Regions from separate parts of the Nonomuraea sp. IBHARD001 genome, predicted to be linked through region 2. Evidence: riboswitches for the same ligand, from Rfam matches in the RefSeq annotation. Region 2 holds a riboswitch; each other region holds the start of a gene.
What was found. A riboswitch is a leader RNA that binds a small molecule or an ion and turns the genes downstream of it on or off. The one in region 2 is predicted to bind cobalamin.

Region 1 (10,086 bases), 620 kb from region 2:
CCGGTCGCGGGGCCGGGCAGAAGCGGTCGCGCGCGGGAAGCGTCCCGGCGGCCAGGAAGGCGACCATCGCCTTATCGGCGCAGCTGCCCAGCCCGATGACGCCGTGCCCGCCCTGGTCGACCGTGATCATCACAGCCCGCTTGCCCAGTACGGCGCGCAGCCCGCGCGCGGCCGCCAGGGGGGTGGAGGGGTCGCGGGTGTTCTGCAGGATGAGGATGTTGCGCGGCCCGTGCCCGGTGACCCGCACCGGCGCCTCGATCGGCCGGGTGGGCCAGGCCGCGCACGGCCAGATGTTGGCGGGCATGCCCGCGGACACCGGCCAGGCGCGCCGATCGGCCGCGACCTGCCGGGCGTGCAGGGCGGTGCTGCGGGGCCAGGCGGCGTCATCGCAGATCACCGCGTACAGGGCGGCCACCTGGTTGTCACTCGGCTGGTTGTCGCTCGGCTGGTTGCCGCTCGTCCGGTTGCCGCTCGTCGTCAGGCCCGCATGGCGCTCCAGGCGCGTGAGCACGGCCGCGTCCGGCGCCGCTCCGGTCAGTTCCGCCCACACCTCGGCCAGGAGCGGGAAGCGCGCATCGGCGTAGAGCACCACCCGGGTGATCTCGCGCAGCGTGTTGCCGTCGAACGGCGGGCCGCCCGGGTCGGGCAGCGGGTCGCGGTCCAGGGCGGAGGTCAGCCGGTCGTAGGTGCGGCGTACCTCGGCCTGGGTGGTGCCCAGGTGGTAGAGGTCGTCGCGTGCGGCGGCGAAGGCCAGGAAGTCCGACAGCCTCTCCTCGATCGCCTGGTTCCACAACTGCCACATGTCACGCCACACCAGGCGGGGGTCGGCGGCGCTGTCCATCACGATGCGGTCGCCGCGCCCGGGGAACAGCGAGAGGTACACCGCGCCCAGGTACGTCCCGTAGGACAGGCCGAGGTAGGACAGCTTGGGCTCGCCGAGCGCCGCCCGGATGCGGTCCATGTCCCTGGCGGTGTTGGCCGTGGTGATGAACGGCAGCAGGTCGCCCGAGTGCCTGGCGCAGGAGGCGGCGGTGTCGCGTGCGAAGGCGATGTTGGCCGTGATGTCGCCGCCGGGCGCCGGGTAGGGCAGGGCCAGGGTGAGGATCTTCGCGGGGTCGAGTCCGCAGGTGACCGGGGTGCTGTGGCCGATCCCGCGCGGGTCGAAGCCGATCAGGTCGTACTGTTCGAGCACCTCGGGCGGCATGCCGACCGCGAGCCTGCTGGGCAGGTCGAGGCCGCTGCCGCCGGGCCCGCCCGGGTTGGACAGCAGGATCCCGCGGCGTGCCTGCGGGCGTGAGGTGGCGATGCGGGAGATCGCGATGTCGATGCCGCGCCCGTGCGGGGCGCGGTAGTCCAGCGGCACCCGCAGGGTGGCGCACTGCTGGCGCGGGTCGCGCGGGGGGCCGGACCCGCCAGGCGGGCAGGCGCCCCACACCGGGGCCGCGCCCGAGGTAGCGGCGGGCGCGGGGGCGGGGACGGTCAGGGTGAACGCGGTGATGAGCACGGCCAGGGCCGATCGCAGAGCTAATCGCATGGTGTATCCCTTCTCCGGGAGTTCTCGATGGTCATGCCGGTGCGGTGTGTGCCTGGGTGCGGGCGGCGGGCCTGACGCCGGGCGCGGTCACGGCGGTGGTCAGGGCCGCCTGGACGATGCGGATCGCCTCGCCGGGTTCGATGCCGACACTGGCGATCACGGCCGCGTAGTCGGCGGCGGCCCGGCGGGCCCGTTCCCTGCCCTCCTCGCCGGCCGCCGCGACGAACGAGCCCGCACGCCCGCGTGTCTCGATCAGCCCGGCCTCCTCCAGCTCGCGGTAGGCCCGGCCGACGGTGTTGACGGCCAGGCCGAGGTCGGCCGCGAGGTGGCGGATGGTCGGCAGCCGGGCGCCGACGGCCAGCGTGCGTTCCTGGATCTGCCGGGCGAGCTGGGCCCGCAGCTGCTCGAACGGCGGCACGGGTGAGGCCGCGTCGATGACGATCATCGCTGGCTCATGATCCGCCGGGCAAGCTCCCTGCTCGGCGTCGTGCGGAAGGTGAGCAGGATGTAGGCGCCCATGGCCACGAGCAGGTAGGCGACCGCCGCCACCCGCCACCAGCCCGGCGCCACGCCGAACAGCAGCACCATGGGCAGCGTCACCTGGACGTTCGGCGAGAGCAGTTCGCGGGCGTCCTCCACCCGCATGATGACGTCGGCGCTCAGCGACTGCTCGTCCTCGGCCACGACCGGCCGCCTGATGAGGTGACGCATCTGCAGGGCGATGAGCACCGTCACCCCGCTCACGCCGATCAGCACGACGAGCGCCACCTCGCGCACGAGCGGCAGGTCGAGGGGCAGGGCGCTGCCGACCAGCGCGACCGCCCCGAGGAAGGTGGCCACGGCGAAGATCGTGTACGGCCGGCCGAGCACGGCGCGCAGGCCCGGCTGGACCAGATGGGCGGCCCGGCGCGACAGGGTGGCGCCCGCCCGCCTGTCGACCCGCCGTACCCACCAGTCGAGCAGCGACTGGGCCACCAGCAGGGCGCCGACCAGCGCGCCGAGTGCGGCCATCGGCCCGTAGCGCTGCCCGCCGCCGAAGAAGACGGCGGCGGTGAGGGCGCTGGCCACGATCAGCACCGCCAGGATGACGTGCTCGGCCAGCCGCACACGCCTGCGTACGGCCAGCCGTTCGGCCAGCAGCGGGGGCAGGCGGTCGCCGGTCAGCTCGTGCCTGGCCAGCCACTGTCCCGCCAGCCACAGTTTGGCCGTGGCGGCCGTCGGCGCGGCGGCGCCCGGCAGGGGGTCGGAATGCACGACTCCTCCTTTGTCGCAAGGTTTGTATCAGCATGATGCGTCATAGCTTGCGACAAAGTCAATGCGGGGCCGTCAGCCGCGAAGGCGCACCGGCAGGGCGCTCAGGCGGCTGCCCTGGATACCGCCGAGGTCGACCTGCCGGAGTTCGGCGTAGGGCACGGCCAGGCGGGCCCGAGGGAAGTCCGAGCGCAGGACCTCGGCGATCGCCTCCAGTTCGAGCTGGGCCAGCTGGGCGCCGGTGCAGTAGTGCGCTCCGGCGCCGAAGGTGAGGTCGGGGCCGATCGAACGGGCGGGATCGGTGTTGATGCCCTGGATGTCGACCAGCACCGGGGAGCGGGCGGGCAGCCGGACCCCGGCGAGTTCCACCTCGGCGGCGGTGAAGCGCCAGAGGCTGAAGGGCGCGGGCGCGCGCAGGCGCAGGGTCTCGCGGACGAGGTCGCCGCCCGGGGCCTGCCGGTCCACCTCGTGTCCGGCCAGGAGGCGGGCCAGCAGGAAGCCGAGCGACGGGTCGGTGGTGAGCTGCCCGGCGTAGATGAGGGTGAACAGCAGGTAGTGCAGCTGCGGCTCGGTGAGCTCGGCGGGCACCCGGGCGCGCAGTTCGACGGCGAGGCCGTCCCCGCCTTCGCCGAGCGCGGCGGCGGCCAGTTCGCCGAAGGCGGCCATCGCCGCGCCCACCTCGGCCGGGTCGGCGCTGTACATGCCCCGGCAGGCGGCGATGGCCTGGTCGATGCGCTCGGGCGGCACGCCGAGCACGTCGCAGACCACGCTCAGCGGGTACCTGGTGGTGAAGTCGGCCATCAGGTCCACCGTCTCGCCATCGCCCGCGGCCCGGGTGAGCAGGTCGCGGGCCAGTGCGGTGACGCGGGCGGCGTAGCCGCCGATGCGCCTGGCGGTGAACAGCGGCGCGTGCGCGCGGCGCAGCCTCTCGTGCGCCGGGCCGTCGCTCGTGGTGAGCGACGGCTGCGCGGCGGCGGCCGGCTCCAGCCCCGCCGTGCGCGGGTCCCAGCCGTGCGGCGCCCAGGCCGGGTCCTTGACGATGTGCGGATGGACGAACACCTGCCTGGCGAGCGTGTCGTCGGTGACGATCCACACCGGCCCACCGGCCGGGGCCTCGACCCGGACGAGGGGACCCGCGGCCCGCAGGACGGCGCAGGCGGCATGCGGCTCGCCGATCCCGCGTACGGCGCTCGCGAACGGGTCGACGGCGACGAAGGGAGCTTCGGTCATCGGATCTCCTCCAAGGGTGGCGGCCGTACGGGCATGCGATAGCATTGCTGCGCGACACAGTAGCTGCGCAACGCAGCAAACCTAGCACGATCGCTGCGCGACGCAGCAATACAGGAGGAAGGGGAGCTCGCGATGACGAAACCGGGCCCGCACGCCCAGGCCCTGGCCCTGACCGACGAGATCGTCGGGGAGGCGATCCCCGTCTGGGCGATCCTGGTCGTCCAGCTCAACAACCTCGTCGCCACCCGGCTCGGCGTCACCGACACCGACGTGCAGTGCCTGCACGTGCTGGGCCGGCACGGGCCGACGACACCGGGCGTGCTGGCCAAGCACGTCAACCTCACGACCGGATCGGCCTCGCGGATGATCGACCGGCTGGTCGCGGCGGGCTGCGTGCGGCGGGTGGCCGACCCGGGCGATCGCAGGCGGGTGCTCATCGAGCCCACCCCGGAGGGCCTGGAGCGGGTCTCCGGCGCCTATGCCGGACTCATCGCCAGGACGCGGGAGGATCTCGGCGATTTCGGTGAGGAGGAGCTCGGCGTCGTCCTGCGCTTCCTGGGAGCGGCCCGCGACAGCACGGCGGCCGAGATCCAGCGGCTGCGCTCGACACCCCCAGACATCGGATGACCTACGACACATGCGATCATGTCCGGAATGAGTGCTCGTTTCGTTGGTATCGAGGAGTTGGACGGCGTTCCGTCCGTCGCGGTCGTGGTGGACGTCATGCGTGCTTTCACGGTGGCCGCCTGGGCCTTCTCCCGGGGGGCCGAGGCGATCGTGCTCGCCGGGTCGCTGGAGGAGGCGCTGGACCTCAAGAGCGGCAATCCGGGCTGGGCGGCGCTCAAGGACGGGCCGCTCGCGCCCGGCTTCGACCATGTCAACTCGCCCGGCCTGCTGCGCTCGGCCGACCTGCGCGGCCGTACCCTCGTGCAGAAGACCACGGCGGGCACCGTCGGCGCGCTCGCGGTCAAGGACGCCTCGCTGGTGCTGTGCGCCTCCTTCGTGGTGGCCGGGGCCACGGCCGGGCTGCTGCGCGCTCGCGGCGAGGACGGCGTCACGTTCGTGGTCACGGGCGAGGACGGCCGGGCCGATGAGGACCTGGCCTGCGCCCAGTACATCGCCGCCCGCACCGCCGATGCCGAGACCGATGCCGCCCCCTACCTGAGCCGCGCCGCCGCCTCACGCGCCGCCGCCGAACTGGCCACCGGCGTACGGCAGGGCGTGCACGCCGACGACGTCGCCCTCTGCCTGGAGCTCGACCGCTTCCCCTTCGCCATGACGGCGAGCCCGGAGGGGCCGCTCATGGTCCTGCGCCCGCACTCCCCCGCGTGAGCGCGCGGCGGCCCTGGTGTCGCGTACGCCACAGGGCGGCCCGCTGGACTTAGTAGGACGTCCAACTATATTTTCGGGGAGAACGCTCGCGGTGCAGGGAAGCCGGTGTGAATCCGGCACGGTCCCGCCACTGTGACCGGGGATGTGCGTCATCGCTGGGCAACGGGCCACTGGCGAAAGCCGGGAAGGCCGGATGACGTGCGCTGATCCGGGAGTCAGGATACCGGCCGCGAGCCCAGCACGTGTTGTCCACGAGGATGGAGCGAACACGCATGGCATCGCAGCGCGCCCGCGACACAGGTGACCCGACGGCCACGGCACTGCCGCGTCCCTGACCCGTCTCGCCTTGCCCATCCTCGGGTCCACCTGGCGAAAGCAGGCTTCATGATCCGTGAACTGACGCATTTCATCGGCGGCAAGCACGTCCCCGGCGGGTCCGGGTCCTTCGGCGAGGTCCACGACCCCAACACCGGCGCCGTCCAGGCCAGGGTGCCGCTGGCCACGGCCGCGCAGACCAGGACGGCGATCGCCGACGCCGCCGACGCCCAGGCGGCGTGGGCGGCCTGCAACCCGCAGCGCCGCGCCCGGGTGCTGCTGGCGTTCCTGCGCCTGGTCGAGGCCGAGCGCGGCAGCCTGGCCAGGCTGCTGTCGTCCGAGCACGGCAAGACCGTGGCCGACGCCGACGGCGACATCCAGCGCGGCCTTGAGGTGGTGGAGTTCGCGGCGGGCATCCCGCACCTGCTCAAGGGCGACTACACCGACAACGCCGGCACCGGCATCGACGTGTACTCCATGCGCCAGCCGCTGGGCGTCGTGGCCGGCATCACGCCGTTCAACTTCCCCGCCATGATCCCGCTGTGGCAGGCGGCGCCCGCCCTGGCCTGCGGAAACGCCGTCGTGCTCAAGCCGTCCGAACGCGACCCGTCGGTGCCGCTGCGCCTGGCGGAGCTGTTCGTCGAGGCGGGCCTGCCGCCCGGCGTGCTGAACGTCGTGCACGGCGGCAAAGCGGCCGTCGACACCCTGCTGTCCGACGGGCGCATCGCCGCGGTCGCCTTCGTCGGCTCGACCGCGATCGCCGAGCACGTCTACACCGGCGCCACCGCGCACGGCAAACGCGCGCACTGCTTCGGCGGCGCCAAGAACCACCTGATCGTCATGCCGGACGCCGACCTCGACCAGGCGGCCGACGCCCTGATCGGCGCCGGGTACGGCTCGGCGGGCGAACGCTGCATGGCGGTCTCGGTGGCCGTCCCCGTGGGCGAGGACACCGCCGAGGCGCTGCGCGCCAAGCTCGTCGACAGGATCGCCGCCCTGCGCGTGGGCCGCTCCGACGACCCGTCGGCCGACTTCGGCCCGCTGGTCGGCCGCGACGCCCTGCGGCGCGTGCGCGACTACCTGGAGATCGGCGTGGCCGAAGGCGCCGAACTCGTCGCCGACGGCCGCACGCTGACCCCGCCCTGCGAGGGCGGCTTCTTCATCGGCCCCTCCCTGTTCGACCACGTCACCCCCGCCATGCGCGTCTACCGCGAGGAGATCTTCGGCCCGGTGCTGTCGATCGTGCGCGCGGGCGACTACGAGCAGGCGCTGCGGCTGCCGAGCGAGCACGAGTACGGCAACGGCGTGGCGATCTTCACCCGGGACGGCGACACCGCACGCGACTTCGTGCACCGGGTCGGCGCCGGCATGGTCGGCGTCAACGTGCCCATCCCGGTGCCGGTCGCCTACCACTCCTTCGGCGGGTGGAAGCGCTCGATGTTCGGCGACCTCAACCAGTTCGGTACCGACTCGGTGCGGTTCTTCACCCAGACCAAGACCGTCACCTCCCGCTGGCCGTCGGGCATCAGGACCGGCGCCAGCTTCACGATCCCGACGATGGGGTGAGGCCGATGCCCGCGCTCACGCAGGAGCAGACGGCGATCGTGCAGGCGGTCGGCGAGTTCACCCGCGAGCACCTGGCGCCGCATGCCATCGACTGGGACCGGCGCAAGCACTTCCCCGTCGACGTGCTGGTCAAGGCGGCCGAGCTCGGTCTCGGCGGCGTGTACGTCGGTGAGGAGTCGGGCGGCTCGGCGCTGTCCAGGCGCGACGGCACGCTGATCTTCGAGACGCTGGCGACCGGCTGCCCCTCCATCGCCGGGTACCTCTCCATCCACAACATGGTCGCCTGGATGATCGACCGGTACGGCAGCGCCGCCCAGCGCGCCCGCTGGCTGCCCGGCCTGTGTGCGATGCGCTCGCTGGCCAGCTACTGCCTGACCGAGCCCGGCGCCGGTTCCGACGCCGCGGCCCTGGCCACCCGGGCGGTGCGCGACGGCGGCCACTACGTCCTGGACGGCGTCAAGCAGTTCGTCTCGGGGGCGGGCGCCTCCCAGGTCTATGTCGTCATGGCCCGCACCGGAGCCTCCGGCGCGCACGGGGTGTCGGCGTTCGTCGTCGAACGCGACGACCCCGGCCTGTCCTTCGGCGGCAACGAGGAGAAGATGGGGTGGAACGCCCAGCCCACCCGCCAGGTCGTGCTCGACGGCGTGCGCGTGCCCGCCGACCGGCTGCTCGGCGGCGAGGGCGACGGCTTCCGCATCGCGATGAGCGGCCTCAACGGCGGCAGGCTCGGCATCGCCGCCTGCTCGCTCGGCGGTGCGCGCGCGGCGCTGGAGGCCAGCACCGCCTACCTGGGCGACAGGCACGCCTTCGGCGCCCGGCTGTCGCAGGCGCAGGGGCTGCAGTTCCAGCTGGCCGACATGGCCACCGAGCTGGAGGCCGCACGCGCGCTGCTGTGGCGGGCGGCGACGGCGCTCGACGAGGGCGACCCCAAGGCGGTCGAACTGTGCGCGATGGCCAAACGTTTCGTCACCGACACCGGGTTCGCCGTGGCCGACCGGGCTCTGCAGCTGCACGGCGGCTACGGCTATCTCACCGAGTACGGCATCGAGAAGATCGTGCGCGATCTGCGGGTGCACCAGATCCTCGAAGGGACCAACGAGATCATGCGCGTCATCGTCGCCCGAGGCCTGATCGGGGCCGCCTGATGGACATCGAGACCACACGCTCCGGACCGGTCGGCCACATCCTGCTCAACCGCCCCAAGGCCATCAACGCGCTGACCCACGAGATGGTCCGCCACATCGACGCCGCCCTGCGCGCCTGGGAGGGCGACGACGCGGTCGAGGCCGTGCTGATCAGCGGCGCGGGCGAGCGCGGCCTGTGCGCCGGGGGCGACATCCGCTCGATCTACCACGACATCGGCGAAGGCGGCCTGGCCACCCCCGCCTTCTGGCGCGACGAGTACCGGCTCAACGCCCATGTCGCCGCCTACGCCAAGCCGTACGTGGCGCTCATGGACGGGCTGGTGATGGGGGGCGGCGTCGGGGTTTCGGCGCACGGCAGCGTGCGGGTGGTCACCGAACGCACCCGGCTGGCGATGCCCGAGGTCGGGATCGGGCTGGTGCCCGACGTGGGCGGCACGTACCTGCTCTCGCGCGCGCCGGGCGAGATCGGGCTGCATCTCGCGCTGACCGGGGCCGCGATCGGGGCGGGAGACGCCATCGCCTGCGGGCTCGCCGACCACTTCGTGCCCTCGGCCGCGCTGCCGGCCTTCCAGCGGGCGCTGGTCCAGGACGGCGTCGCGGGGGCGCTGCGGGCCTGGGCCGAGCCGCCGCCCGCCGCGGTGCTGCCGGGGCGGCGCGACTGGATCGACGCCTGTTACGCGGCCGAGAGCGTTCCGGAGATCGTCGAGGAGCTGCTGGCCGGCGGCGACGGCGCGGCCAAGGAGGCGGCCGAGCAGATCGCGGCCAAGGCGCCGACCGCGCTGCGCGTGACGCTGCGGGCCGTGCGGCGCGCCGGGCTGCTCGGCTCGCTCGGGGAGGTGCTCGACCAGGAGTACCGCGTCTCCTGCCGTGCGCTGGCCCACCCCGACCTGCGTGAGGGCATCCGCGCCCAGGTCATCGACAAGGACAGGTCGCCGCGCTGGGCGCAGGCCGCCTCCGCCGGGGAGATCGCCGCCTTCTTCGCCCCCCTCGGCGACGGGGAGCTGGGACTGTCGTCCGGCGACAGGGGGCTGGGAGCGTCATTCGGTGACAGGGGGCTGGGGCCGTCATGAGGATCGCCTTCATCGGCCTGGGCAACATGGGCACCCCCATGGCGGGCAACCTGGCCAAGGCGGGCCACGACGTGCACGGCTTCGACCTCGACACCGAGGCCCTGCGGGCGGCGAGCGCGCTCGGGGTACGGGCCGCCGCGTCGGCGGGCGACGCCGTCGAGGCGGCGGAGCTGGTCATCACCATGCTGCCCGCCGGACGGCACGTCCTGAGCTGCTACGCCGGCATCCTTCCCGCCCTTCGGCCGGGCACGCTGCTGGCCGACTGCTCGACCGTCGACGTGGCCGACGCGCGCGAGGCGGCGGCCCTGGCGGTCGCGGCCGGGCATCGGGCGCTGGACGCGCCGGTCTCGGGCGGTGTGGCGGGCGCGGGCGCGGCGACGCTGACGTTCATGGTGGGCGCGGGCGAGGCCGACTTCGCCGCCGCCGAACCGGTCCTTTCCGCCATGGGCCGCCGGGTCGTGCACTGCGGCGGTCCCGGCGCCGGGCAGGCGGCGAAGATCTGCAACAACATGATCCTGGGCGCCTCGATGATCGCCGTCAGCGAGGCGTTCGTGCTGGGCGAGCGTCTCGGCCTCTCCCACCAGGCCTTGTACGACGTGGCGTCGGCCGCCTCCGGGCAGTGCTGGGCGCTGACCGCCAACTG
Region 2 (10,086 bases):
GCGCCTGCGGGCGCTCGCCGGGCGCTACCCGGGTGTGGAGCGCGAGGACGAGATGGTGGCCGCGTTCGAGCACTGCCTGTACGGGCGGGGCGGCGCCGCGCCCTCCATCGACACCGCCATGCACGGCCTGCTCGCCGCCGCACATGTCGACCACCTGCACCCGGACGCGGGCATCGCGATCGCCACGGCCGCCGACGGGCCCGAGCTCACCCGGCGGATCTTCGGCGACCGGGTCGTCTGGGTGCCCTGGCGGCGGCCCGGCTTCCAGCTCGGCCTCGACATCGCCGCCGTCGAACGCGAGCACCCCGAGGCCATCGGCGTCGTGCTCGGCGGCCACGGCATCACCGCGTGGGGCGCGACGTCGCAGGAGTGCCAGGCCAGATCCCTGGAGATCATCCGCACCGCCGAGTCGTACCTCGCCGAGCACGGCCGTCCCGACCCCTTCGGCGAGGTGATCCACCGGACGCTGGACCCGCAGGCCAGACGCGAGCGCGCGGCCGACCTGCTGCCGCTGGTGCGCGGGCTGGCCGCCAGTGACCTGCCGGTCGTGGGGCACTTCACCGACTCGCCCGAGGTGCTCGACTTCGTGGCACGCGCCGAACACCCGCGCCTGGCCGCGCTCGGCACCTCCTGCCCCGACCACTTCCTGCGCACCAAGGTCGCGCCGATGGTGCTCGACCTGCCGGGCGACGCGCCGCTCGCCGAGGTCGAGGCCAGGCTGCGGGAGCTGCACGCCGACTACCGCGCCGCCTACGCCGCCTACTACGCCAGGCACGCCACGCCCGGCTCGCCGCCGATGCGTGGCGCCGATCCCGCCATCGTGCTGCTGCCCGGCGTCGGCATGCTCTCCTTCGGCAGGGACAAGCAGACCGCCAGGGTGGCGGGCGAGTTCTACCTCAACGCCGTCCAGGTGATGCGCGGCGCCGAGTCCGTCTCCACCTACGCGCCGATCCCGGAGGCGGAGAAGTTCCGCATCGAGTACTGGGAGCTGGAGGAGGCCAAGCTGCGCCGGATGCCCGCGCCCAAGCCGCTGGCCGCCAGGATCGCCCTGGTCACGGGCGGTGGCTCCGGCATCGGCGCCGCGACCGCGCGCCGCCTGGCGGCCGAGGGCGCGTGCGTGGTCGTCGCCGACCGCGACCCGGCCGCCGCCCGCGAGGTCGCCGCCTCGATCGGCTCGCCCGACGTGGCCGTCGCCGTCGAGGTGGACGTCACCTCCGAGGAGCAGGTCCGCTCGGCCGTACGGCAGGCGGTGCTCGCCTTCGGCGGGCTCGACCTGGTCGTCAACAATGCCGGGCTGTCGTTGTCGCGACCGCTGCTCGACACCACGGTGGCCGACTGGGACCTGCAGCACGACGTGATGGCACGCGGCTCCTTCCTGGTGTCGAGGGAGAGCGCCCGGGTCATGGTCGAGCAGGGGCTCGGCGGCGACATCGTCTACATCGCCTCGAAGAACGCCGTGTTCGCCGGGCCCGACAACGTCGCCTACGGCGCGGCCAAGGCCGACCAGGCGCACCAGGTACGGCTGCTGGCGGCCGAGCTCGGCGGGTTCGGCATCCGCGTCAACGGCGTCAACCCCGACGGCGTCGTCCGCGGCTCCGGCATCTTCGCCGGAGGCTGGGGCGCCAAGCGCGCCGCCGTGTACGGCGTGGCCGAGGCCGACCTGGGCGTCTTCTACGCCGGGCGCACGCTGCTCAAGCGCGAGGTGCTGCCCGAGCACGTCGCCGACGCCGTGTTCGCGCTGACCACGCTCACCCGCACGACCGGGCTGCTGGTGCCCGTCGACGCGGGCGTCGCCGCGGCGTTCCTGCGATGAACACACGACCGATGAGCACACGACCCACGCACACGCGGTGGGCCGCCGTCGACCTCGGCGCCTCCAGCGGGCGGGTCGTGGTGGCCGAGATCGGGCCCGGCGGCGCGGACGTGCGGCTGCGCGAGGCGCACAGGTTCGCGAACGTGCCGGTGCGGGCGGGCGGCGTCCTGCACTGGGACGTCCTGCGCCTGCACCGCGGCGTGCTCGAAGGGCTGCGCGCGGCCGGGCCGGTCGACGGGATCGGCGTGGACGGCTGGGCGGTCGACTACGGGCTGCTCGACGCCGACGGGCGGCTGCTCGGCAACCCCGTGCACTACCGCGACGGCCGTACCTCATCGGTCGGCGACCCGGGACTGTGGGAGCGCACGGGCATCGCGTGGCAGCCGTTCAACACCGTCAACCAGTTGCGCTCGGCCGCCGGGTCGGCGCAACTCGCGGCGGCCAGGACGCTGCTGCTGGTGCCCGACCTGATCGTGTACTGGCTGACGGGCCGGATCGGCGCCGAGCTGACCAACGCCTCGACCACCCAGCTCCTCGACCCGCGTACCCAGGCGTGGGACACCGCGCTGATGGGCGAGCTCGGCATCGACGCGTCCCTGTTCCCGCCGATCGCCGCGCCGGGCGAGCGGCTGGGCGTCACCGGCGACGGCACGCCGGTGCTCGCCGTCGCCTCGCACGACACGGCCTCGGCCGTGGCCGCGGTGCCCGCCGCCGGGCCCGCCTTCGCCTACATCTCGTGCGGCACCTGGTCGCTGGCCGGGCTCGAGCTGGACGCGCCCGTGACGACGGCCGAGGCCGGGGCCGCCGGGTTCACCAACGAGGCGGGCCTCGACGGCACGGTCAGGTTCCTGCGCAACGTCACGGGCCTGTGGCTGCTGCAGGAGTGCCTGCGTACCTGGGGCACGGCCGACCTGGACGGCCTGCTGGCCGGGGCGGCCGAGGTGCGGGGCGGGCCGGTCGTGGACGTCTCGGACCCGGCCTTCCAGCCGCCGGGCGACATGCCGGCCAGGATCGCCGACGCCTGCGTGCGCGCGGGCCTGCGTCCGCCCGCGACCCGGGCCGAGACCGTGCGGTGCGTGCTGGACTCGCTGGCCGAGGGGCACCGCCGTGCGATCGAGGACGCGGTCAGGCTGTCGGGCCGCCCTGTGGAGGTCGTGCACCTGGTCGGCGGCGGCTCGCGCAACGCCCTGCTGTGCCGCCTGACCGCACGCGCGTGCGGCCTGCCGGTCCTCGCGGGTCCGGCCGAGGCCACCGCGCTCGGCAACGCCCTGGTCCAGGCGCGGGCGGCAGGCGCCGTGCCCGACGTGCGCGCCGCCGTACGGCAGAGCTTCGCGCCGGTGCGCCACGAGCCGGACTGACCGCTCAGGGCACCGGGTGGCCGCGGTCGTCGACGAGGACGCGGAGCTTCTTCGGGACGCACATGCGCCAGGCGTCCACGACCAGCTCGCGCATCTCGTCGGCGCCCAGGGCCGACATCCTGGCCATCACCCACTGGTAGCGCATGCTCGACTCGGGCGGAAGCAGGAACTTCTCCGGCTCGGCGGCGACCAGGGCCGCGCGCTCCTCCTTGGGGAAGCCGAAGCCCATGAGGGTCTCGTCGCGGGAGAAGGCGACGTAGACGATCGAGCCGACCCTGAACTTCACCCTGTCCCTGATCAGGTGTTCGGTGGTCCGGGGGAGGGTGACGGCCAGTCGGCGTACGTCGTCGACGGTGAGCATGAACAGCCTTCCTACCCTAGGCGACGTTGTTGACGGGCGTGATGGAAAACGATACGTTCCGGATGATTTCGCGGTGGCCGATGGGAAATCCGGTGAGATGCCGGTGCGGTCGCGCCACTGTATCCGGGCCTTGAGCCCGGGAGCCAGGTCTCTTGGCCGCCGCGTCCTCATGCATTGGGACGCGTGATCCCTAAGGAGGCCTGATGAGTGACCTGACCGGTCCGACGACCGTGCCCTTGCCCAGCCTGCGCCCTTGGCTGCTGGCCGTGCCGGTGTTCCTGCTGCTGGCGTATCTGGTGCTGATGGACAACGGCGCCATCTCGCAGACGGGTACGTTCCTCCACGAACTCATGCACGACGGGCGTCACCTGCTCGGCGTGCCCTGCCACTAGGGGACGTCGTGGTACGCACCCTGCTCGTCCGGGGCCTGCTCGTGGGGCTGGTCGCCGGACTGATCGCCGCTGCCTTCGCCTTCACGCTCGGGGAGCCGCGCGTCGACGCGGCCATCGCCATCGAGGAGGCTGCGGCGGCCGCCGCGCCCCCCGCGGCCGAGCCCGAGCCCGCCGACGGCCACTCGCACGAGGAGGCCGAGGTCACCAGACCCATGCAGAAGGCCGGCCTCTTCCTCGCACTCGGCCTGTACGGCGTCGCGGTCGGCGGCGTGTTCGCCCTCGTGTTCGCCGGGCTGCGCGGCCGGGTCGGTCCCCGCTCGGACGCCGCCCTGGCCGTCGTGGCCTCGGCCACGGCTTTCGTCGCCGTCATCGTTGTACCGTTCCTGAAATATCCGGCCAACCCTCCGGCGGTGGGGGATCCCGAGACCATCAACAGCAGGACCCTGCTGTACGTGGTCATGGTGCTGGTCGGCCTCGCCGCCACCGCCGTCGCGGTCGCCACCGCGCGCAGGGTGTCGCCGGGCAGCGGGCCGTGGGCCAAGTGGGGCGGTGCGGTCCTGGCCTTCCTGGTGCCGGTCGTGGCCGCGTGGCTGCTGCTGCCGAAGATCGACGAGGTCGCCGAAGGCTTCCCCGCCTCGCTGCTCTGGGAGTTCAGGCTGGCCTCGCTCGGGACGCAGCTGGTGTTCTGGACGGCGTTCGGCGTGCTGTTCGGCTATGTCGGCGACCGCGCCGCCCGCACCCGCGACCTGCGCGCCGTCCCGGCGACCTCACCGGGCTGAGCGGCATGCCCGCAGGTCGTCGCCTGCTGTTCGTCAGGCAGGCCATGACCCCGGGCATGCGCGAAGCCCGCTTCCCCGGCACCCCCGTCCTGGACGCCCACGGCCCCCGGCCCGCCGCTTTGCCGGGCGGGGCAGGGGCAGGCGCACGGACCGCGAGCCGGGAGCCCGGCCCTCCTCTGGAGGGCCGAACCGCCCCCGGGTCGCTCGATCCGGCCGATCGGCCGGACCCGGCGGCGCTGGCCAAGGCCACGCAGTTGCGCGACGCCGTCGCGCGCTGGGCGCGGGGGGCGGTGGTGTGCAGATGCGCGCCGCATCCCTCCGCCATGGCGACCGGCCGGGCGCTCGGCCTGACGCCGGTCGCCGAGGACGTGCTGGCCGAGGCCGACCACGGGCGCTGGAGCGGCCTGCCGTACGCGGCGGTCGCCGTGGAGGAGCCGCAGGCGCTGGCCGGGTGGCTGGCCGATGCCGGGTCGGCGCCGCACGGCGGGGAGAGCCTCGACGCCATGGTCGACCGGGTGGCGGCCAGGCTGGCGGTGTTCGGGGCCGCCTCGCACGCCAGGCTGGGGGAGAGCGTCGTGCTGATCGGCGACGCGGGGCTGATCCGCGCCGGGCTGTGTCACGCGCTCGGGCTGCCGTCGTCCGCGGGCCTGCGCTTCGACCTCGCCCCCCTGTCCTTCACCGAGCTGACCGCCGCCGGGAACGGCTGGCGGATCGCCTACGTCAACAGGAAGGTCCCTTCGTGATCCCTGCCTATCCGTTCAGCGCCGTCGTCGGCCTGGCGGACCTCAAGCTCGCACTGGTGCTGAACGCCGTCTCGCCACGCGTGGGCGGCGTCCTGGTGCGAGGCGAGAAGGGCACCGCCAAGTCCACGATCGTCAGGGCGCTGGCCGCCCAGCTGCCGCCGGTGGAGGTGGTATCGGGCTGCCGGTTCGGCTGCGACCCCGCCGCGCCCGACGCCTCCTGCCCCGACGGGCCGCACGAGAAGGGCGCGGGATCGCAGGTCAGGGCCGCCGCGCTGGTGGAGCTGCCGGTGGGCGCGGCCGAGGACAGGCTGGTCGGCTCGCTCGACCTGGAGCGGGCGCTGACCGAGGGCGTGAAGGCGTTCGAGCCCGGCCTGCTGGCCGCGGCCCATCGGGGCGTGCTCTATGTCGACGAGGTGAACCTGCTGCACGACCACCTGGTCGACCTGCTGCTCGACGCCGCCGCGCTCGGCACCAACTATGTGGAGCGCGAGGCCGTGTCGGTGCGGCACGCCGCCAGGTTCCTGCTGGTGGGCACCATGAACCCGGAGGAGGGCGAGCTGCGCCCGCAGCTGCTCGACCGCTTCGGCCTCACCGTCGAGGTACGCGCCTCACGCGATCCGGTGGAACGCGCCGAGGTCGTGCGCCGCCGCCTGGCCTTCGACGCCGATCCCGGGGCGTTCGCCGCGCGCTGGCGCGAGCAGGAGGCGGCGCTGGCCGCCAGCATCGCCTCGGCCAGGGCCAGGGTGGCCGCCGTCGTCCTGCCCGACGCGCGGCTGCGCCAGATCGCCACCGTGTGCGCCGCCTTCGAGGTCGACGGCCTGCGCGCCGACCTGGTCACCGCCAACGCCGCCGTCGCGCACGCCGCATGGTCGGGCCGCGCCAAGGTCACCACCGAGGACGTACGGCAGGCGGCAAGGCTGGCCCTGCCGCACCGCCGCCGCCGCGACCCGTTCGACGCCCCCGGCCTTGACGAGGCCAAGCTGGAGGAACTCCTCGCCCAGACCGACGAGGACGACCCCGACGACACCCCGGACGACCCGGGTGATCCGGACGCGGGGCCTGAGGACGGGCCTGCCGAGGACCGCGCCCCCGATGCCCCCGAAGCCTCCGACACCGACGCCCCCTCCTCCGACGCCGAAGCCGGCCGGAACGCCCCTCCACCCCCGTCCGCCCAGCAGGACGGCTCCCCTCCGGACGACTCCCAGGCGCCCCCGGGCGACGACCCCACCGCGGCCCTCGTCCCCCTCGCCGTCGCCGCCCCCGACAAGCCCTACCGCGTCCCCCTGCTCAAGGTCCCCGGCCTGGGCGAGGGCGCGTCCGGCAGGCGGTCGCGCGCCCGCACCCCGCACGGCCGTACGACCGGCTCGCGGATGCCGCGCGGCAGGCTGCGCGACCTGCACCTGGCGGCGACGCTGGGCGCGGCGGCGCCGTACCAGCGGGAGCGCGGCCGCAAGGGGCCCGGCCTGCTGATCCACGGCGGTGACCTGCGTGAGGCGGTGCGCGAGGGCAGGGAGGGCAACCTCGTGCTGTTCGTCGTGGACGCCAGCGGTTCCATGGCGGCGCGCAAGCGCATGACCGCGGTCAAGACGGCCGTGCTCAGCCTGCTCCTGGACGCCTACCAGCGCCGGGACAAGATCGGCCTGGTGACGTTCAGGGGTGCGGGAGCCGTCGTGGCCCTGCCGCCGACCTCGTCGGTCGAGGCGGGAGCCGCCAGGCTGCGCGAGCTGCCGACCGGCGGGCGCACACCGCTGGCCGCCGGGCTGACCAGGGCGGCCGAGGTGCTGCGCGTCGAACGGCTGCGCGACCCGGCCAGGCGCCCGCTCGTGGTCGTCGTCACCGACGGCCGCGCCACCTCCGGCGGCGACGTGGCGAGGGCTGCGGCCCTGTTCACCGGCCTGGCCTGCATCGTCGTCGACTGCGAGGACGGCATGGTACGGCTCGGCCTGGCCGAACGCCTGGCGGCGGTCATGGGCGCGCGGAACGTACGCCTGGACTCCCTCGCCGGGCTCGGCGACCTGGTCAGGGCGAGCACGGCACACGATCACAGGAAGGCGGGCTGAGCATGCCGCAGGGAAAGCCGGACAGTGTGCCGGACGACGGGCTCACCACCCGCCAGCGCAGGACCAGACCGCTGCTCATGGTGCACACGGGCACCGGCAAGGGCAAGTCGACCGCGGCGTTCGGCATGGCGTTGCGGGCCTGGAACCAGGGCTGGCCGATCGGCGTGTTCCAGTTCGTGAAGTCGGCCAAATGGCGCATCGGCGAGGAACGCGCGCTGACCGTGCTCGGCGCCAGCGGCGAGGGCGGCGAGGTGACCTGGCACAAGATGGGCGAAGGCTGGTCGTGGATCCAGCGGCCCGGCACCGGCGACGACCACGCCGAGCAGGCCCGCGAAGGCTGGGAGCAGATCAAGCGCGACCTGGCGGCCGAGCGCTACCGCTTCTATGTGCTGGATGAGTTCACCTACCCGCTCAAGTGGGGCTGGATCGACCTCGACGACGTCCTGGACACGCTGAAGGCCAGGCCGGGCGGCCAGCATGTGGTGATCACCGGCAGGGACGCGCCCGCGAGGCTGCTGGAGCTGGCCGACCTGGTGACGGAGATGGGCAAGGTCAAGCACCCCATGGACGCCGGGCAGAAGGGACAGAAGGGCATCGAGTGGTAGCACGGCTGGTGATCGCGGCTCCTTCGTCGGGCAGCGGCAAGACGACGGTGGCCACCGGTCTGATGGCGGCGCTGCGCTCGCGCGGCCTGCGGGTCTCCCCGCACAAGGTGGGCCCCGACTACATCGACCCCGGCTACCACGCGCTGGCCGCTGGCCGCCCCGGCCGCAACCTGGACCCGTACCTGGTCGGCGAGGACCGGGTGGCCCCCCTGTTCGCGCACGGCGCGGCCGGGGCCGACATCGCCGTGGTCGAGGGCGTGATGGGCCTGTTCGACGGCGTCGGCTCCGGCGAGACCGCCTCGACCGCTCACGTCGCCAGGCTGCTGGACGCACCGGTCGTGCTGGTGGTCGACGCGGCCAGGCAGAGCCGGTCGGTGGCCGCCCTGGTGCACGGATTCGCCTCGTTCGACCCGGCGTTGCGCTTCGGCGGCGTGGTGCTGAACCGGCTCGGTTCGGCCAGGCACGAGCAGCTGTGCCGGGCGGCCCTGGCCGAGCGCGGTGTGCCGGTGCTGGGCGCGATCGGCAGGCAGGAGAGCGTCGAGACGCCGTCGCGCCACCTCGGCCTCATCCCCGCCGCCGAGCGCAGCGCCGAGGCCGTCGAGGCCGTGGCCAGGCTCGGCGAGCTGGTGGCCAGGTCGTGCGACCTCGACGCCCTGGTACGGCTGGCGAACTCGGCCCCACGCCTGCACACGACGCCGTGGTCGGCGCAGGGCGCGCTCGACGGCGTGCGAGCGCCGGGCGGGTCCCGCCGGAGCCGTCCTGTGGTCGCGATGGCAGGGGGAGCCGCGTTCACCTTCGGCTACACCGAGCAGCGTGAGCTGCTGCGGGCGTCGGGCGCCGACATCGCCGTCTTCGACCCCCTGCGCGAGCGCCTGCCCGAAGGCGCCGCCGCGATCGTCGTCGGCGGCGGCTTCCCCGAGCTGTACGCGCCCGAACTGGCCGCCAACGAGCCGCTCAAGCGCGAGATCGCCGCGTTTCCCGGGCCGATCGCCGCCGAGTGCGCCGGACTCCTCTACCTGTGCCGCTCGCTCGACGGCCTGCCGATGTGCGGCCGTATCCCGGCCGATGCGGCGATGACGCCCAGGCTCACCCTCGGCTACCGCGACGCCACGGCCACGGCGCCGAGCCTGCTCACCCGCACGGGCGAACGCGTGCGCGGCCACGAGTTCCACCGCACGGCCGTACACCCGCCGGGCGGCCTCTACTCCTGGGAGGGCGGCGGCGACGGGTACGGCGACGCCATGCTGACGGCCTCCTACCTGCACCTGCACTGGGCGGGCAGCCCGCATCTGGCCGCCCGCCTGACCGATGCCGCCTACGCGGTGCCCTCCTCCAGGTCGCCCTCGGTCTTGAGGTAGACCTCCTGCAGCCCTTGCAGCAGGTCGGGGTCGGGGTGCTCCCACATGCCCCGGCTCGCCGCCTCCAGCAGGCGTTCGGCGATCCCGTGCAGCGCCCACGGGTTGGACCTGGCCATGAACTCCCTGTTCTCCGGGTCCATGACGTAGGTGGCGGCCAGCTTGTCGTACATCCAGTCGGCCACCACGCCGGTCGTGGCGTCGTAGCCGAACAGGTAGTCGACGGTCGCGGCCAGCTCGAACGCGCCCTTGTAGCCGTGGCGGCGCATGGCGGCCAGCCAGTTCGGATTGACGACGCGCGCCCTGAAGATGCGCGAGGTCTCCTCCGACAGCGTCCTGGTGCGCACCGCGTCGGGGCGCGTGCTGTCGCCGATGTAGGCGGCGGGCGCCTTGCCGGTCAGCGCCCGCACGGTGGCGACCATGCCGCCGTGGTACTGGAAGTAGTCGTCGGAGTCGGCGATGTCGTGCTCGCGCGTGTCGACGTTCTTGGCGGCTACGGCGATGCGCCGGTACGTGCTCTCCATGTCGGCGCGCGCCTCGACGCCGTCCAGGTCGCGGCCGTAGGCGTAGCCGCCCCACACGGCGTAGACCTCGGCCAGGTCGGCGTCGTCGCGCCAGTT
Region 3 (10,086 bases), 550 kb from region 2:
CGGCCAGCAGCCTGTCGTTGTCGGCGGCGAAGCGGGCCAGCCAGCGCGGCGCGGCCCCGCTGACGCGCAACTGCTCCTGGGCGGGCAGCGACTCGGCGAAACTCGCGGCGACCTGCGCCTCGGCCGCGGCCACCGCCCCGTAGGCGGGCCCGGCCAGCTCCTTGAAGCGCCGCACGACGAGCACGGCGGGCGGCACGAACGCCACCAGCAGCGCCAGCGCCAGCAGCCAGGAGTAGGCGACCAGCATGACCACCGTGAACGCCAGCACCGCCACGGCCGTCACCAGATCGGGCAGCGTCGACCCCACGAACGCCGCCAGGCCGTTGATCTCACCCGTCAGCCTGCGCAGCAACTCCCCCCTGCGATTGGCCTCGACGAAGCGCAGCGGCGCGGTCCCGACGGCGGCGGTCGCCCGCTCCCGCAGCCCGGCGAGCGCGAGCTCGCCCACCCTGATCAGCCGGTAGCGCGAGGCCCAGGTGAGCACCCCTCCGGCCGCGACCAGCCCGAGCAGCACCAGCGCCCAGCCGAACGCGCCTGCCGCGTCACCGCCGCCCGCCGCGTCCACCACCTTGCCGACGCTCCCGGTCACCCCGACGGCCATCGCCGCGCCCGCCAGGTTCAGCACGACGACGACGGCGAAGGCGACCCGGTGCCCGCGCAGGTACACCGAGGCCCTGCGGAACACCGCACGCTGGTCGGGCAGCTCGCTCAGCGACAACGACTCAGACATGGGAGCTCCCGGGTACGGCGGGCAGGACCGAGCCGCCCTCGACGACGATCTGACGGTCGGCCAGGGCCAGGACGGCCGGGGAGTGCCCGGCGAACACGACGGCCTTGTCCGAGGTGGCGGCACGGAGCCTGGCCAGGACCTGCGACTCGGTCGCGGCGTCGAGCGCCGAGGTGACGTCGTCGAGCAGCAGGACGGGACTGTCGCGCAGCAGCGCGCGTGCCAAGGTGATGAGCTGGCGCTGACCGCCGGACAGGGCGCCGCCGCGCTCGCCCACCTGGGTGCCGAGGCCGTCGCCGAGCCCGGCCAGGGCCAGGTCGAGCCCGGCGACCTGGGCGGCGGCCTCGACCTGGGCGTCGGTGTAGTCGCCGCTCAGCCGCAGGTTCTCCATGATCGTGCCGTGCAGCAGCAGCGGCCCTTCGGCGACGAACCCCACCGTCGCGTGCAGCACATCGGGCTCGACGTCGCGCAGCGGCACGCCGCCCAGCGTGACCTCGCCGTCGGCGGGCACGAGCCTGGCCAGCGCCCGCAGCAGGGTGCTCTTGCCCGACCCGGTCGCGCCGGTCAGCACCACCCACTCGCCGGGCCCGGCGCTCAGGTCGAGCGGCCCGATGGGCGCCCTGCCCTCGCGCCTGACGCTCACCCCTTCGGCCCGCAGGACGCCGTGGCCGGGCAGCACGCCTTCGCCGGTGGTCGTCTCGGGCAGGGCGAGGATCTCCTCGATCCGCGCCGCCGCGACGCGCGCCTCGGCCCGGTCGCCGAGCCTGGCGGTCATCACATTGACGGCCAGCGCCACCGTGCCCATCCACAGCACGAACGTGGTCAGCGTGCCGACCGTCAGCCGCCCTTCGGCCACCGCGGGCCCGCCGACCAGCAGCCCGGCCGCCACCGCCAGCAGCGGCACCACGTACGCGGTCGCCTCCCACAGGGACCCGACCGAGGCCAGCCGCATCGTGCCACGCGTGACCGAGGCGCTGTGGCCGTGATGGCGCTCGACCATGATCCGGCCCGCGCCCACCCCGCGCAGCGGCAGCAGCGCCGTCAGCAGTTCCTCGGCGGCGGCGCTGCGTCTGCCGTGCGCCTGCGACAGCTCCTGCGCCCGCCGGTCGAACAGCGGCGGGAAGATCCGGTTGACCACCAGCAGCACCGGCACGGTCAGCGCCGCGACCAGCAGCAGCAGCGGGTCGAGCCCGGCCAGCGCCGGGGTCAGCACGAGCGCGGTGATGCCGATGACCACCCAGGTCGTCAGCCCGTGCACCCACACCAGCACGGCGTCGACGTCCCGTGTCGCCCGGGTGGTCAGGTCGCCGAAGCTGCCGGTGCGCCGCCGCATCGTCTCGGTGTCGAGCGCCAGCACCGCGCCGAGCAGTCGCGTGCGCAGCCACGCCCCGGCCCTGGCGTCGGCCATCGTCGCGCCGACCTGCCAGCCGCGCATGCCCGCGTACTCCACCGCCGCCGCCGCGACGAACGCCGCACCCCAGGCCGCGGCCATCGGCGCCGAGCCCGCGCGTACCCCGTTGTCGACGGCCTTGCCGAGCAGCCACGGCAGGCTCAGGAAGGCCAGCTGCCGCAGCGCCGCCGCGCCCATCGCCCGCAACAGGTCGGGCCTCACCCGGACCAGGCACTGACGCAGCAGGTCCTGTCCTTTCGCACGTTTCACGCCAGCAGGCTAGGAGCGGGCGCGCCGCCGGGGTCAAAGCCAGAGCGCAGGCCGTCGAAGCGGCCGTCCGATCACGCGCCCGGTGCCATGACCTGGCCACCTGGTTGGATCCGGGAGCCGCGCGCGGCCCTAGCCTGGGGGCCGATCGCCACCAGTGAAGGAGCAGCGCCGATGTCCAGCCGCAGTCCTCGACGAGTCGTCGCCTTTCCCATCGTGCTGAGGGAGCTGACGGTGGCGCGGGTGGTGAACCTCACGCCCGGCATGCGGCGCGTCACCCTGACCGGCCCGCAGCTGCGCGCCTTCCACCGCGACGGCCTCGACCTGCCCGCGCTCAGCTCCGAAGGCTTCGACGACCACGTGAAGATGTTCTTCGCGGCCGAGGGCGAGGAGCTGCCGCTGCTGCCCGGCCAGAACATCAGCAGCCTCGACTGGCCCCAGGACGAACGCCCGATCGCCAAGGACTACACGCCGAGGCGCTACGACCCGGAGGCGGGCGAGATCGACTTCGACTTCGTCAGGCACGGCGACGGGCCCGCCGCCACCTGGGCCGAACGGGCCGAGCCCGGGCAGCGCACCTGGATCGCCGGTCCGAAGATGTCGCACAGCCAGCCCGAAGGCGTCGACTGGCTGCTCATCGCGGGCGACGAGACCGCACTGCCCGCGATCGGCCGCTGGCTGGAGGAGATGCCCGAAGGCGTCAGGGCGAAGGTGTTCATCGAGATCGGCCAGGACGACCACCGGCAGGAGCTGGTCACCAAGGCCGACGCCGACATCGTCTGGCTCTCGCGCGAGGGCGCGCCCGCCGGCACCACGACCGTGCTGGAGCAGGCGATCCGGGCATGCGAATGGCTGCCGGGCACGGTGTTCGCCTGGGCGGCGGGCGAGGCGATCACCCTCAAGGGCATCAGGCGTCACCTCGCCGTCGACCGGCAGGTGCCGCGCGAGCACACCCACATCACCGGCTACTGGCGGCGCACCGAGCCCCTGCCCGGCGCGGCCGAGTCCGAGCCGGAGGAGAACGAGGCACACGACCGGCTGCACGAGCTGACCGACCTGGCGCCCGGCTTCGCGATCAGAGCCGCCGTCACGATCGGCCTCGTCGACCTGATCCACCAGGGCGTCCGCGACGAGGCCGAACTGGCCCGCCGTACGGAGACCGGGCCCAGGGCGCTCGCGGCGCTGCTGACCTACCTCGTCTCGCTCGACGTGCTCGCCGTCCGCGACGACGGCTACCACCTGACGCCGATCAGCGAGGAACTCGTCGAGGACGACCACTCGGCGGACGAGTACCACCTCGACGGCGCGCCCGCCGCACTCGAACTGTCGCTCTCGGGCCTCGTGCACACCCTGCGCACCGGTACGGCGAGCTACCGCACGGCGTCGGGGGAGGCGCTCGGCCAGGCGATCAGGACCGACGCCAGGCTCGGCGGCACCGCACGCGCCGAGGTCGAGGACATCGCACGCTGGATCGCGCCCGGTGTGCTCGGCGCCTACGACTGGGCGGGGGCGAGCACGCTCACGGCCGCGGGCAACGGTGTCGGCACGATCGTCAACGCCCTGGTCAAGGCGTACCCGCAGCTGCGTGTGCGGATCGGCGCGATGCCGTCGGCGCTGGGCGTGCTGCGTGAGGAGATCCTCGACGCGGACGTCGTGGCCAAGGTCGAGCTGGTTCCGGCCTCCGGCCCGGTGCCGCCCGCGGGGGCCGGGCTGTTGCTGCTGTCACACCTGCTGGGCTGGCTGCCCGACGAGGACGCCGTCCAGGTGCTGACCGAGACGGCCGCCGCTCTCGCGCCGGGCGGCAGGATCGTCCTGGTGGAGGAGTTCCAGCCGGGCGACTTCGACGACCCGGACGTCGCCCTGCAGCACCTGCGGCTGAGCTGCGCGTTCGGCTCCGGGCTGCGCGGCGCCGCACGGCTGACCGAGCTGGCCGAGTCGGCCGGGCTGCGGGTCGTCCGGGCGGCGGACATCGGCTGGGACCACCGGCTGTGGGTGCTGGAGGCCGCCGGCTGACGGACGCCCGGAGGTGTTGACCCATGGTTGATAGTGAGTGTTTACTATCAACCATGGCGGAAGGGCGGCGTCCCCGGGTGGACGCGAGTCGGCGGCGGGAGCAGATCCTGCGGGCCGCGCTGGCCGAGTTCAGCCAGAAGGGCCTGCACGGCGGCTCCACCGTGGTGATCGCCCAGCAGGTCGGCATCTCGCATCCCAACCTGTTCCGCCTCTTCTCCACCAAGAAGGAGCTCTTCCTCGCCGTTCTCACCCGGCTGTTCGAGACGATCGACCGCGAGATGGTCAGGCGCGGCGGTGAGGCGGCGGCCGATCCCATTCCGGCGATGGCGAACGCCTGGGGCGTGCTGATGGACGACCGGGCGCTGATGCTGATCATGCTCCAGGGCTACGCGGCCTGCGACGACGACGACATCCGCGCGCTGATGACCCGCTCGACCCGGGAGGTCTTCGAGCGGGTCGAGGCCATGCCCGGCGTGGGCGAGGACAAGGCGCACCGCTTTCTCGCCGAGGGGATGTTCTACATGGTGGCGGCGGCGATGGATCTGCCCGCCCTGGCCGGGGAGGACGCGTGGGCCGAGCGTTTCCTGGCCTCGGGCTGAACCGTTTCTCTTTTTTTTCGGCGTTTGATAGTGACCACTCACTACATAGGAGAACGACATGACCACGACCGTCGCCGGGCGTACCCTCTGGGGCCTGTTAGCCCTGTTCGCCGCCGGTATCGCCGTCTTCGCCCTGCAGCCGTACCTGACCGGGGACCCCTCGCTCAGCAACATCCCGCTCAACACCGGCGTCGCGCCGCACTACCTGTCGCTCGTGATGCACGCGGTGCCCGGCGGCCTGGCGCTGCTCACCGGGCCGCTGCAGTTCCACGCCGGGCTACGCGGGCGATACCCCAGGGCGCATCGCGTGACCGGGCGCGTGTACATGATCAGCGTCGTGCTGGCGAGCGCCGCGGCGCTGTTCGCCGCCACCGTCTCCATCAGCGGCATCTCCGTGCAGGTCGCCTTCTACCTGCTGTCGGCGGCCTGGCTCTACAGCCTCTACCAGGCCTACCGCGCCATCCGCAGGGGGGACGTGCGCGAGCACCGGGTCTGGATGATCCGCAACTACGCGCTCACGTTCGCGGCGGTGAGCCTGCGCCTGTTCCTCATCGCCGGGATGACGGCCGCCCAGTCCTTCCCGCATCTGAGCTTCGACGAGGTCTACACGACGAGCGGCTGGGCCTCCATCGTGGTCAACTCCCTCGTCGCCGAGTACTTCATCGTGCACCGCATCCTGCTCCGCCGAAAGCCACGAGCCACCGCGGCGGCGTCCGGGTCCGCCTGAGGCTCGCGCCGAAGGCCCGGCGTGATCGTCTCGCGCCGGGCCTTCGGGGGGTCAGCTGTTCGTCTCGGCTCTGACCAGGCGGGCCGCGGCCGTCAGGCTCTCCAGCGAGGCCCGGGTCTCGGCCCAGCCGCGCGTCTTCAGGCCGCAGTCCGGATTGCCCCACAGCCGGTCGATCGGGATCGCGGCCAGCCCCTCGCGCAGCAGCGAGGCGACCTCCTGCACGCCGGGCACGCGCGGCGAGTGGATGTCGTAGACGCCGGGGCCGACCTCACGCGGGTACCCGGCCCCGGCCAGCTCGTGCGCCACCTGCATGTGCGAACGGGCCGCCTCCAGGCTGATCACGTCGGCGTCGAGGTCGTCGATCGCGCCCAGGATCTCGCCGAACTCCGCGTAGCACATGTGCGTGTGGATCTGCGTGTCCTCCGCGACCGAGGCCGTGGCCAGGCGGAACGCCTCGGTCGCCCAGGCCAGGTAGGCGGCCCTGCCGGAGGCGCGCAGCGGGAGCGTCTCGCGCAGGGCGGGCTCGTCCACCTGGATGACGGCCGTGCCCGCCGCCTCCAGGTCGGCCACCTCGTCGCGCAGCGCCAGCGCGACCTGCCTGGCGGTCTCGCCCAGCGGCTGGTCGTCGCGGACGAACGACCACGCCAGCATCGTCACCGGCCCGGTCAGCATGCCCTTGACCGGCCTGTCGGTCTGCGACTGCGCGTAGGTCGTCCAGCGCAGCGTCATCGGCTCCGGCCTGGACACGTCGCCCGCCAGGATCGGCGGCCGTACGTACCTGGTGCCGTAGGACTGCACCCAGCCGTTCAGCGTGGCCACATAGCCGGTGAGCTGCTCGGCGAAGTACTGGACCATGTCGTTGCGCTCCGGCTCGCCGTGCACCAGGACGTCGAGCCCGGCCGCCTCCTGGAAGGCGAGCACCTGCCTGATCTCGGCCGCGATCCGCTCGTCGTAGTCCGTCTCGCCGATGCGCCCGGCCCGCAGGTCGGCCCGTGCCGTACGCAGCTCGGCGGTCTGCGGGAAGGACCCGATGGTCGTCGTCGGCAGCGGCGGCAGCCCCAGCCGCTCCCGCTGCGCCCCGGCCCGCTTCTCGTACGGCGTCGCGCGACGCGTGTCGGCCTCGGTCACGGCCTCGGCCCGCGCGCGTACGGCGGGGTCGCGGGTGAGCGCGGAGGAGGCGCGTGCGGCACGGGCCGCCCTGTTGGCCGCGAACGACTGCGCGATCGCGTCCGGCCCCTCGGTCAGCGCCCTGGTCAGCGTGACCACCTCGGCGCTCTTCTGCGCGGCGAACGCCAGCCAGGCGGCGATCTCGGGATCGATCTCCGTCTCGGCGGCGGCGTCGACCGGCACGTGCAGCAGCGAGCAGGACGCGGACACGTCCAGGCGCTCGGCCTGGCCCAGCAGTGCGGCCAGGGTGCTCAGCGACTGGTCCAGGTCGTTGATCCACACATTGCGCCCGTCGACCACACCCGCGATCAGCCGCTTGCCCGGCAGGCCGCCGAGCGCCGTCAGGTCCTCCAGGTTGGCGGCGGCGGGCCCGGTGAAGTCGATCGCCAGCCCCTCGACGGGCGCGGCGGCCAGCACCGGCAGCGCCTCGCCCAGCCGGTCGAAGTAGCTCGCGACGACGATCTGCGGCCGGTCGGTGAGCGAGCCGAGCCGCGCGTAGGCGGAGGCGACCGCGTCGAGCACCTCGCGCGGCCGGTCCTGCACCAGCGCGGGCTCGTCGAGCTGCACCCAGGCGGCTCCCTCGGCCCGCAGTGCGGCGAGCACCTCGGCATAGACGGGCAGCAGCCGCTCCAGCAGCGACAGCGGGTCGAATCCGGGGTCGACGCCGGGCGCGGCCTTGGCCAGCAGCAGGTAGGTGACGGGCCCGACCAGGACCGGCCTGGCCGCGTGCCCCTGCGCGACGGCCTCGCGCAGCTCGGCGACCTGCTTGGCCGGATCGGCCGTGAACACGGTGTCAGGCCCGAGCTCGGGCACCAGGTAGTGGTAGTTGGTGTCGAACCACTTCGTCATCTCCAGCGGCGCGACCTCCTGCGTGCCCCTGGCCATGGCGAAGTACCCGTCCAGTGGGTCGGCCGCCACGGCCGCGCGGTGGCGCTCGGGCACGGCGCCGACCATGACGGTGGTGTCCAGCACGTGGTCGTACAGGGAGAAGTCGCCGGTGGGCAGTTCGGCGAGCCCGGCGTCGGCCAGGCGCCGCCAGGTGTCGCGGCGCAGCACGGCCGAGGTGGCATGCAGTTCGGCGGCGCTCACCCGGCCGGCCCAGTAGCCCTCGACGGCCTTCTTGAGCTCACGGTCGGGGCCCTGGCGCGGATGGCCGTACACGGTGGCCAGTGAGCCGGGGGAAGCAGCGGTGTCGGTCACGAAACTCTCCTTCGCGAGTCACGGGTGACCCCGACGGGTCCCGGGACGCGAAGGCACGACCGCGAGGCGGCGTGCGACGCCGCCGACCGGGTCAGCCGGCCCGCCCACGAGGCCATCGACGTCGCCGCGCGCGGACGCGCACGGGCAGTGGCAGGTCTTCGGACTCGTGGGCGTGCTGCTCGTGCCTAGTGGCCGTCGCTTCCCTGATCCGCGTGCGGATCCAGTGCATGTGACGGCGGTCGTTCCCACTCACCGCTGCGGGGCAGTCCCGGATTCACACCGGGTTCCCTCTTGCGACGCGCCTGCCCGGCTGGCAGGGCGAACCGACTGCACGCACCACCATAGGCCGCCCCGGCCCGAGCGCAAAGCCGGGAGCCCCGATCACCGCCCGGATCGGCGGGAGGGCGGAAAGCCGGGAGCCCGATCACTACCTCGATGGGCGGGAGGGCAGACTGTGCCGGGTGAAGCGAATCCTCATCATCGGCATCGGCGCCGGGGACCCCGGCCACCTCACCCTGCGGGCGGTCGAGGCCATCGCCTCGGCCGACGTGTTCTTCGTCCTGGGCAAGGGCGAGGCCAAGCACGACCTGCTCGACCTGCGCCGGACGATGATCGAGACGCATGCCCGCCCGCCGTACCGTGTGGTCGAGGCGGCCGATCCGGAACGCGACCGGACCACGCCCGCCTACACCGAGGCGGTCGAGCGGTGGCGCTCGCGGCGGGCCGGGCTGTACGAGGCGTTCGTCCGCGAGGAGCTGGGCGACGGCCAGGTCGGGGCGATCCTGGTGTGGGGCGATCCCGGGCTCTACGACAGCACGCTGGCCGGGATCGAGGAGGTGCTGGCCAAGGGGGAGGTCGCCTTCGAGTACGAGGTGGTCGCGGGCATCACGAGCGTGTCGGCGCTGACCGCCGCGCACCGCACCAGCCTGACCAGTGTCGCCAAGCCCGTGCACATCACTACCGGCCGCCGCCTGGCCGCCGAGGGGCCTGACGCCGACGACGTGGCGGTCATGCTCGACGCGCACTGCGCCTTCGCCGGGCTGGGCGAGGAGTACCACATCTACTGGGGGGCCTACCTCGGCACGCCCGACGAGATCCTCGTCTCGGGACCGGTGCCCGAGGTGGCCGAACGCATCAAGGAGTTGCGCGCCGCCGCACGCGAGCGCAAGGGGTGGATCATGGACACGTACCTGCTGCGACGCGTGACGCCCGGCGCGTAGGGGCTTGCCCGCCGGGCGCTTGCCCCTCCTCCTCACGCCAGGGGCAGGGTCCCGCGTTGCGGTCTGACCCGGCGTGGCGGGGTGAAGGCGTGCAGGCCGAGGATGTCGGGCATGGGGGCCAGGCCGGGACCGCCCGCCTCGATCCAGGCGGCGATGTCGCCGGCCGCGCCCGGATGGTTGACCAGGCCGAGCCACACCGGCCTGCCGCCCGCCGCCCTGCCCTCGGGCGAGGGCCGTACGACGACCACATTGGCCTGCTCGCACACGTCCAGGCACTCGCTGAGGCGTACCTCGGCGATCTCCGACAGCAGGCGCACCTGTTCGTCGTGGTCGAGCGCGGGCACCTTGCGTGTGCTGCCGCAGCAGCAGTCCCTGCAGACGGTCAGGCCGCTCATCGTCGTCCTTCGGGGGAGGGGCGCCATTGGGCGCTGCGGGTCGGCGGGTCGATCAGCGCGCAGTCGCCGCACATCCCGCCGCCGGGCAGCCGGTAGTACAGGCAGCACGTGCGCCTGACGAAGAAGGGCGCTCCGGGCACCGGCTGGATCAGCTCGCCGCCCCCGCGCAGCACGCCCAGCCCGAGCAGCTCACGCCCGAGCGCCGTGGCCCGCCCGCCGAGCCCCGGCCTGGCCAGCACCAGGGCGCGTACGGCTCCCGCAAGCGCCGACGCCGCATTGCCCCACAGCAGGCCGGGCGAGATCTTCACCACGCCGAGCACGGCCTGGACCAGCGGCGCCAGCAGGCCGGTGGCGACGACGCGGTAGAGGTGCGCCGCGCTC

Region 1: it holds a riboswitch for cobalamin, as region 2 does, so the genes downstream of both, ACTWNK_RS23415 (CoA-acylating methylmalonate-semialdehyde dehydrogenase) here and ACTWNK_RS20430 (CbtB domain-containing protein) in region 2, are expected to answer to the same signal.
Region 3: it holds a riboswitch for cobalamin, as region 2 does, so the genes downstream of both, metE (5-methyltetrahydropteroyltriglutamate--homocysteine S-methyltransferase) here and ACTWNK_RS20430 (CbtB domain-containing protein) in region 2, are expected to answer to the same signal.

The regions. Positions count from the first base shown of each region.
Region 1 is NZ_JBWBBW010000002.1:4,653,307-4,663,392, forward strand. It holds gene ACTWNK_RS23385 (alpha/beta hydrolase) at 1-1,534, opposite strand, end outside; gene ACTWNK_RS23390 (GntR family transcriptional regulator) at 1,566-1,979, opposite strand; gene ACTWNK_RS23395 (hypothetical protein) at 1,976-2,788, opposite strand; gene ACTWNK_RS23400 (cytochrome P450 family protein) at 2,861-4,015, opposite strand; gene ACTWNK_RS23405 (MarR family winged helix-turn-helix transcriptional regulator) at 4,148-4,642, shown strand; gene ACTWNK_RS23410 (2-phosphosulfolactate phosphatase) at 4,670-5,347, shown strand; cobalamin riboswitch at 5,420-5,593, shown strand; gene ACTWNK_RS23415 (CoA-acylating methylmalonate-semialdehyde dehydrogenase) at 5,732-7,228, shown strand; gene ACTWNK_RS23420 (acyl-CoA dehydrogenase family protein) at 7,234-8,373, shown strand; gene ACTWNK_RS23425 (enoyl-CoA hydratase/isomerase family protein) at 8,373-9,443, shown strand; gene mmsB (3-hydroxyisobutyrate dehydrogenase) at 9,440-10,086, shown strand, end outside.
Region 2 is NZ_JBWBBW010000002.1:4,029,079-4,039,164, forward strand. It holds gene ACTWNK_RS20415 (bifunctional aldolase/short-chain dehydrogenase) at 1-1,813, shown strand, start outside; gene ACTWNK_RS20420 (rhamnulokinase) at 1,825-3,171, shown strand; gene ACTWNK_RS20425 (MmcQ/YjbR family DNA-binding protein) at 3,176-3,532, opposite strand; adenosylcobalamin (AdoCbl) riboswitch at 3,589-3,735, shown strand; gene ACTWNK_RS20430 (CbtB domain-containing protein) at 3,736-3,924, shown strand; gene ACTWNK_RS20435 (CbtA family protein) at 3,933-4,703, shown strand; gene ACTWNK_RS20440 (histidine phosphatase family protein) at 4,709-5,446, shown strand; gene ACTWNK_RS20445 (putative cobaltochelatase) at 5,443-7,506, shown strand; gene cobO (cob(I)yrinic acid a,c-diamide adenosyltransferase) at 7,509-8,111, shown strand; gene ACTWNK_RS20455 (cobyrinate a,c-diamide synthase) at 8,105-9,469, shown strand; gene cobN (cobaltochelatase subunit CobN) at 9,427-10,086, opposite strand, start outside.
Region 3 is NZ_JBWBBW010000002.1:3,480,251-3,490,336, forward strand. It holds gene ACTWNK_RS18050 (ABC transporter ATP-binding protein) at 1-730, opposite strand, end outside; gene ACTWNK_RS18055 (ABC transporter ATP-binding protein) at 723-2,387, opposite strand; gene ACTWNK_RS18060 (SIP domain-containing protein) at 2,559-4,397, shown strand; gene ACTWNK_RS18065 (TetR/AcrR family transcriptional regulator) at 4,451-4,996, shown strand; gene ACTWNK_RS18070 (DUF2306 domain-containing protein) at 5,055-5,723, shown strand; gene metE (5-methyltetrahydropteroyltriglutamate--homocysteine S-methyltransferase) at 5,775-8,090, opposite strand; cobalamin riboswitch at 8,223-8,434, opposite strand; gene cobF (precorrin-6A synthase (deacetylating)) at 8,552-9,310, shown strand; gene ACTWNK_RS18085 (hypothetical protein) at 9,343-9,705, opposite strand; gene ACTWNK_RS18090 ((2Fe-2S)-binding protein) at 9,702-10,086, opposite strand, start outside.